DNA from 2 places in the Roseburia intestinalis L1-82 genome. Region 2 is predicted to be linked to the other one. Evidence: predicted binding sites of a transcription regulator. Region 2 holds the regulator's gene; the other holds the start of a gene.

Evidence for each region. The regulator Rex, encoded in region 2, represses fermentation and respiration genes when NADH is low (regulators of the CRP and FNR family bind a similar motif). The targets are predictions, from matches to a motif close to ATTGTTAANTANTTAACAAT.
Region 1: a site for Rex is predicted at 1,575-1,594, ahead of rsxC (electron transport complex subunit RsxC). Genes of this name have one in related genera too.

The regions. Positions count from the first base shown of each region.
Region 1 covers NZ_LR027880.1:2,275,281-2,279,584, forward strand. Annotated here, with positions in the region: gene RIL182_RS10630 (RnfABCDGE type electron transport complex subunit D) at 1-72, opposite strand, end outside; gene rsxC (electron transport complex subunit RsxC) at 123-1,448, opposite strand; gene RIL182_RS10640 (ribonuclease H-like domain-containing protein) at 1,687-2,790, shown strand; gene RIL182_RS10645 (fibronectin type III domain-containing protein) at 2,808-4,304, opposite strand, start outside.
Region 2 covers NZ_LR027880.1:2,149,729-2,154,032, reverse strand. Annotated here, with positions in the region: gene RIL182_RS10050 (NADP-dependent isocitrate dehydrogenase) at 1-67, shown strand, start outside; gene RIL182_RS10045 (ABC-F family ATP-binding cassette domain-containing protein) at 64-2,007, shown strand; gene RIL182_RS10040 (redox-sensing transcriptional repressor Rex) at 2,082-2,735, shown strand; gene RIL182_RS10030 (NAD(P)H-hydrate dehydratase) at 2,929-4,304, shown strand, end outside.

The sequences.
Region 1 (4,304 bases), 130 kb from region 2:
AAGCATGATTCTTTCCGTCGTATCTTTAGAACGCACATGTGGTGATGATGAAACATGATATAAATCACTCACAGGAATCCACCTCTTTCTTCAGTTTTAAAAATTTATTTTTCATATTTCCATTATTTTTTGCGTTTTGCTGCAAGAACCTGTTTTTTCATGGTCTTGATAGACTGTGCAAGCTGTCTCTTAGCCGGGCATGCAAAACTGCAGCTTCCGCACTCAACACACTCTAAGCCATGCCATTTTTCAAATTCTTCGGAAAGTCCCTTATCTGAGAACTTCGCAAGTCTCGACGGAATCAACTGCTCCGGACATGCTTCTACACAGCGTCCACAGTTGATACATGCTGTCTGTAACTTTTCTGCAGCAGCAACCTCATCCTGTGACATACATAACAGGGAGGATGATGTCTTTGTGGTCGGAACGTCTAATCCAAACATGGCAAATCCCATCATCGGACCACCGGAAATAATCTTCTCAGGCTGTACTTTAAATCCACCTGCCGCATCGACAAGTTCCTGATAACTCGTACCAATATTATATAAAAAGTTACCTGGATGCTCTACCGCATCACCTGTGATCGTAGAAATACGGTTTGTTACCGGCTTGCCAAGTTTAACTGCATTGTAGATGGCAATGATCGTCTCAACGTTGTCAACGATGCATCCTGCATCTGCCGGAAGCATTTTGGAATTGATGGAACGTCCTGTCACAGCATAAATCAACTGACGCTCACCACCCTGCGGATACTTTGTTTCTAATGGACATACTTCAATACGCGGTTCATCCTTTACAAGTTCCTGCAGTTTTTCAATACAGTCCGGTTTGTTATTCTCAATACCGAATACACCCTTTGCCTTGTCAAAAATCTGAAGAATGATCTTCATACCTCCGATCAGCTCTTCCGGATTTTCTAACATTCTCCGATAATCTGCGGTCAGATATGGTTCACACTCTGCACAGTTTGCAATGATATACTCAATTTTTTCCGGTTCTTTTGGTGATAACTTCACATGAGTCGGGAAACCCGCACCTCCCATGCCGACAACACCGGCCTCTTTTACTTTACCAATGATCTCTTCTTTTGATAAAGCTGTCACATCTTCACATGGCGTATAAGAAACCTCTTCGAACGCTCCGTCGTTTTCGATCACGATGGAATTGACCATATCGCCAACTGCCACACGACGCGGTTCAATAGCTTTTACAGTACCGGAAGCAGATGCATAAATTGGAGATGATACAAAACCGCCCGCTTCTGCGATTTTCTGTCCCTTTAATACTCTGTCGCCTTTCGCCACTATCGGACTTGCAGGTGCTCCGATATGCTGTGATAACGGATACACCAGGTCGCCCTTGGGTAAAACTTCCACAATCGGCGCATCCTTTGCTAATTCCTTGCCTTCGTAAGGATGGACGCCACCTTTAAATGTCTTTAAACCCATTTTTCGTGCCCCACTTTCTCTTAATTGTATTCTATTCTATGATATGTCTCATAGAACATTTATCCTATTGATTATACCACAAAATGATACATATTCCATCTATTCCTTGTATTTTTTTTAGAACCTTTTGACAAAATTTTCACAATTATTGAGATAATTCCATCAATTAATGGCATTTTCTTTTTCTTTTTATATGTGATAAAATAGTTTATTATGAAGGAAATCAGGGAGGATTTATATGAAACACTGGCACGAAGAAATGCCTTTTACAGCAGATGATTCACTGGCAGAACTGATATTTACAGAGAATTCTCTTTTTTTTGATATAGAAACAACCGGATTTTCAGCTGCACGCACATCACTCTATCTGATCGGATGCGCTGCGCGGAAAGAAAATCTGCTTATTGTCGATCAGTTTTTTGCAGAAACTCCGGCAGATGAATCGGATGTACTGCATGCATTTTTGGATTATCTGCAAAATTTTGATACGATCATCACGTTTAACGGAATCGGTTTTGATATTCCGTACCTGACAAACAAATGTCAGAAGTACAAAATACCAGAACCATTTTCCGCTTATGAATATGTTGACATCTATAAAATGATCTCAGGCTTTCGTTTTCTTTTTGCCCTTCCAAATTTAAAGCAGAAAACGGTAGAGCAATTCATTGGTTTAGAACGCGAGGACGCATATAACGGTGGTGAACTGATAGATGTATACAAGGCATGTCAGAAAAATCCAGATAAAAAACTTATCTCTCTTTTAAAGCAGCACAATTATGAGGATGTTATCGATATGCCAAAGCTTCTCTCCGTACTGTCCTATGTAAAGCTGTTTGAGGGCGCATTTAATGTGACATCCGTCTGTGCCAATGAATCTGTCTCCTATGACGGCAAACCCTGCAGGGAGATTCTCTTTTCCATGCAAAACATTTTTCCGGTTCCTAAACGTGTTTCCTGTCATTATGAGGATTTCCATCTGGTTGTCGATACAGACCAGACAACACTCTGTGTCCGTTTATATACAGGGGAACTCAAATATTTTCTTTCTGATTATAAAAATTACTGGTATCTGCCTGAGGAAGATCTCGCCATTCCCTCAAGCCTTGCTGCCTCGATTCCAAAAGAACGAAGAAAAAAAGCTACCGCAGGAACCTGCTATAAAAAAAAGAATGCCATTTTTGTTCCCCAGTATCAGGAAATACAAAAACCGGCATTCCGTCTTATGTTTAAAGATAAAAAAAGTTATTTTGAACTGTCAGAAGATTTTGTTGCTTCCAGTGAAATGCAGAAAGAATATTGTATGCATGTACTGCAGTTTATCTGGAAGAAAAAATTGTGAACTGTCATTCCTTTTATTTATAATTTGATCTGGTCAACCTTACTCCATGCACTATAAACCTTTTTGCCATCTGCCAGCTTATATGTTCGTATCTGTACATAATACACCGCATTATTTTTCAGTTTCTTTATTTTTAATGTGGTGTTTTTATTTCTGGTAATCACTTTTTTCTGCACATTTTTCTTCATCTTTGAATCAGTACTATAACGTATCTCATATCCGGTGGCACTATCTGCTTTTTTCCAGGATAGCTCTATCTCCCCGGCGTTTACGCTGACACTTTTCGTAAAAGATGTTTTTTTCGGTAATATTTTAAATGTTTTTGTGACTGTTCCAATATACGCACCTTTTCCACTGACGATCACTGTTGCAATGCCGCTTTTTTTATTATTTTTATACTTCACGGTATAATCAGTGCCTTGTTTTAATTTTTTCCCTTTCAATGTAACCGTCACAGACGGTTTCTTCGCTTTGCCATCGTATGTATAAGTATTTTTATTGAGTGTACATTTTGCTTTTTTTATGCTGGCTAAATTATCCGGATTTTCAAATTTTATATGAAATGTCTGATACCAGCCATTCTGAACATCATATTCATAAGAAACCGTGTTTGTTTTTTTATCCGTCAGTGTAACAACAGAACCATATCCTCCATCACTTCTGGTTCCTCCTGTTACTTCTCCAATCTTTGACATATCAAATCCCGGCAATTTTGCCAGATCGATCTTTTTCCCCTTTTCAACTGTATAATACTGATTATCAAATTTATACCATCCCAGCCCTGATATATTACTAATATCAAAACTGGTAAGTTCATTACCGTTCAGCTCTATATTGGTCAGATTTGTAGATTTTCTCAAATCCAAATATTTCAGTCTGTTTTTCTGGCAGTCTAATGTACGCAACTTTTTATTTTTTGTCACATCCAGTTTCGTAAGATTATTTCCTGCACAGCGATAGGTAACTAATTTTTTAAATTTGGATATATCTATGCTTCCAACCCCTGTATATGCAACATCAAGCTCTGTGAGATTCACACATCCCGTCAGGTTAACCGTTTTTAATTTCGGTGCCTTATGACATGCAAACGTTTTAAGGTTTTTACAGTTGCTGAGATTGATTCTTTCAATATTAGGAATTACAGGATCAACATATGTTCCATAGCCATATGCGGCAAATTCAGCCTCTTTTAAATACTTATTATTGCTCAGATCCAATTCTCTTAGTTTCTCAAGTTTTTCAAATCGATCCACGTCAAAAATTTTCAACGATGTATTCACACATTTTATTTTTTCTAGTTTCGGTGCCTCTCCCTCAAAATACACTTCCTCAAGTTTGTTATATTTACTTAAATCGAGACTAGTCAGCAGTAAATTTTCAAAAGTTATTTTTTGTATCTTTTTCGGCAATTTTAAATCAGTCAGTTTACCGGCATTCAGTTCTAACTCTTTCAGTTTACTACACTCCTGTAAATTTAGCTTTTTTAAACCTCCAGAACTGATACGAAGCTTTTT
Region 2 (4,304 bases):
GGTCGTATTAAACAGCGAAGATTTTATCAAGGCAATCAGAACGACGTTAGAGGAAAGTTTAAAATGATTTTGTCATGTCAGAGTATCTCAAAGTCTTTTGGAACAGATGAGATATTAAAAGATGTAAGTTTTCATATTGAAGCAAATGAAAAAGCAGCGATTGTCGGCATCAATGGTGCCGGCAAGTCTACGCTGCTTAAAATTATTATGGGCGAAGAAACGTCCGATGCCGGTGAAGTGATTCTTGCAAAGGATAAGACAATCGGCTACTTAGCACAGTATCAGGATGTATCCGGCCATAGAACCATCTATGATGAGGTTCTTTATGCAAGAACCGATATTCTGGAAATGGAACAGAAACTTCGTGATATGGAGTCTGAGATGAACAGCCGTACCGGTGAAGAATTAGAAAAGCTGATGGATATTTATCACCGCCAGAGCCATGAATTTGAACTGCAGGGCGGATATGCATACCGCAGTGAAGCGACCGGTATTTTAAAAGGACTTGGTTTTTCAGATGAAGATTTGAGCAAACAGATGAGCGAGTTATCCGGAGGACAGAAAACAAGAGTTTCCCTTGGCAAACTTTTAGTCACAAAGCCGGATGTACTGCTTTTAGATGAGCCGACGAACCATCTGGATATGGAGTCGATCCGCTGGCTTGAGAATTTTCTGCGGGCTTACAAAGGGGCTGTTGTGATCGTAGCACATGACCGTTATTTTCTGGATCGTGTTGTCACAAAAGTTGTAGAGATTTTCCAGCATAAAGCGTATGTATATCAGGGAAATTATTCGGATTTTGCAAAGAAAAAAGCAAAAGTTCGTGAAGATCTGTTAAAACAGTATTACAACCAGCAGCGTGAGATCAGACACCAGGAAGAAGTTATTACAAAATTAAAATCATTCAACCGCGAAAAATCTATCAAGCGTGCGGAAAGCCGTGAGAAAATGTTAGATAAGATTGAACGCATTGAAAAGCCGGTTGAGGATAATACGGATATTAAGATCGTGTTAGAGCCAAATGTGGTCAGCGGAAATGACGTCCTTACCGTGTCAAATCTTGCAAAATCCTATCCGCCGGTCACATTGTTTTCGGATATTTCATTTGAGATCAAACGTGGGGAACGGGTGGCGCTGATCGGTAACAATGGAACTGGTAAAACGACCATACTAAAGATCATCAATAATCTGATTCCGGCAGATGGCGGTACCGTGACACTTGGTTCGAATGTGCATATCGGATATTACGATCAGGAACATCAGCTTTTACATATGGAAAAGACGATTTTTGAGGAAATCTCAGATGCCTATCCGGGGCTGAATAATACGAAGATCCGCAATGTGTTAGCAGCATTTTTGTTTACAAATGATGATGTGTTTAAGCACATTTCAGATTTGAGCGGTGGAGAGAGAGGACGTGTTTCCTTAGCAAAATTAATGCTTTCCGATGCGAATTTTCTGATCCTTGATGAGCCGACGAACCATTTGGATATTACATCCAAAGAAATTTTGGAATCTGCGTTAAACCAGTATACCGGAACCGTATTTTTCGTTTCCCATGACCGCTATTTTATCAATCAGACGGCGACGAGGATCCTAGAGCTGACAGGTGAGACGGTTGTAAATTATATTGGAAACTATGATTATTATCTGGAAAAACACGATATCATGACGCAACTGTATGTAAAACCACAGGAAATATCGGATATTCAGGCAGGAAAACAGGATGATGCGGTCAATAAACTTGACTGGCAGGCGCAGAAGGCAGAACAGGCAAGGATCCGTAAGATTGAAAACAGTCTGAAAAAAATAGAAGATGAGATTGCAGCATTAGAAGAAGAGATAAGCGCGATCGATGAAGAATGTGCGAAGCCGGAAAATGCAGTCAATTCCGCAAAGTTAAATGAACTTGCTGCACGACAGCAGGAGTGCAGGGAACGCCTTGAAACCTGCTATGAAACGTGGGAAGATCTGTCAATGCAGCTGGATGGAGCTAAAGATAGTTAAAAATTTCACACATTGACAGACACAGGGGAAATCACTATAATAAACGAGAGAACGTAAGAAAGGTGGAACCTTTTGTGCAGGAAAAAGAGATATCACAGGCAGTGATCCGAAGGATGCCGCGTTATTACCGTTACCTCGGAGAACTATTAGACGCCGGTGTGGAGCGTATATCATCCAATGATCTGAGCAAACGGATGAATGTGACCGCATCCCAGATCAGACAGGATCTGAATAATTTTGGCGGGTTCGGTCAGCAGGGCTACGGCTATAATGTAAAATATTTATATGAAGAGATCGGTAAGATCTTAGGTTTGAATGAGAGACACAATATTATTGTAATGGGTGCCGGTAACCTTGGTCAGGCACTTACCAATTATGTAAAATTTGAGAAACTTGGCTTTGTTATCATAGGACTTTTTGATGTAAATCCGGCGCTTGACGGAGTGACTGTACGCGGGATCAAAATCCGTATGTTAGATGAATTAGAGAGTTTCTGTGAAGAAAATCAGGTAGATATCGCAGCGCTGACCATGCCGAAGGAAAAGGCAGATGCGATTGCAAACAGGCTGGTCGGACTTGGAATCCGTGCAATCTGGAATTTTGCCCATGTAGATCTTGAATTGATCGACAAAAATGTTGTCGTGGAGAATGTACATCTTTCCGACAGTCTGATGCAGTTGTCTTACAACATTGTCAGAAACAAAAAAGCAGAAGAAAACGGCAACTGAAAAGGTGCTGTAAATGTAGAGAGCAAATAGCTGCCGCACAGATTTATGTGCGGCGTTTTTTGCCTTATAAAACAAGGAGAAAAATCCTCTGCTCCTGCAAAGGCAGTCGCATTTTGCTCCGCAAAACAAGGAGAAAAATCCTCTGCTCCTGCAAAGGCAGTCGCATTTTGCTCCGCAAAACAAGGAGGATTTCATGAAATATCTTGTAGACAGCCGGGAAATGCAAAAATATGATGCAAATACCATTTCACATTTTAAGGTGCCGGGACTTCTCTTGATGGAGCGCGCTGCAATAGCATTTGTGGAAGAGCTGCATAGACAAAATGTGGATCTTACGGAAGTACTCATTGTGTGTGGCAGTGGAAATAACGGTGGAGATGGTCTTGCGATCGCACGCCTTTTATTTTTGGAAGGACATGCTGTCACGGTCGTTTATGCCGGAAATAAAGAGCACTGTTCGGAGTCAAACAGGGTACAGCAGGATATTTTAAATGCATACGGTATTTCTATATACATGGATATCCCGGAAAAGATCAGACCTACTCTTGTAATAGACGCAATATTTGGTGTGGGACTCTCAAGAGATGTGACCGGTGAATATGCAGATATGCTGTGCCGGATGAATGAACTTTCCGGGGAAAAAGCGGCGGTAGACATTGCATCCGGGATCTCTGCGGACACGGGAGCCATTTTAGGCACAGCGTTTCGTGCAGATCTTACGATCACATTTGCATTTGAAAAATTAGGCAGTATCCTCTGGCCGGGAAATGAGTATGCCGGCAGGATCATTGTATGTGATATTGGCATCACGAAAGAAAGCTGGCTGGGTGAACCGCCGGCCGTGATGGCACTTGAAGAAAAAGATTTTTCGATACTGCCAAAAAGAAAAAGCCATTCTAATAAGGGCAGTTATGGAAAACTCTTGCTGATCGCCGGAAGTGTCAATATGGCAGGGGCGGCAGTTTTGTCTGCGAAAGCAGCTTATGCCACAGGGTGTGGTCTGGTGCGTGTGCTGACTCCGGAGGAAAACAGAGCTATTTTACAGTGCAGTGTTCCGGAGGCGGTTCTTACTACTTACGATAAAACTTTAGTACCGGAAGAACCGGTTCTGAGGGAGATCCTTGACTGGGCAGATGCCATTGTGATCGGTCCCGGACTAGGAAAAGAAAAAACTTCTGCACAGATATTAAATTTTGTGTTAGAATATGGAACGTCACATGAGAATAAAGCATTTCTTTTTGATGCTGATGCATTAAATCTGGTGGCAGAGCAGAAAAACACCGGAGTGCAGGGGGCAGATAGATGGAAAAATTTTAAGAATACTGCCGTGATTACACCGCATCTTGGAGAGATGAGCAGGCTTACCAGAAAAACAGTTGGAGAAATCCAGAAGAATCTGTTGCAGACAGCTGCAGATTTTGCAGATGAAAATCAGGTTATTTGCGTCCTGAAAGATGAACATACAGTGACCGCACTGCCGGATCATAAAAGGTATCTGAATCTTTCCGGTAATCCGGGAATGGCAACTGCAGGAAGCGGGGATGTACTAAGCGGTTTGATCGGTGCACT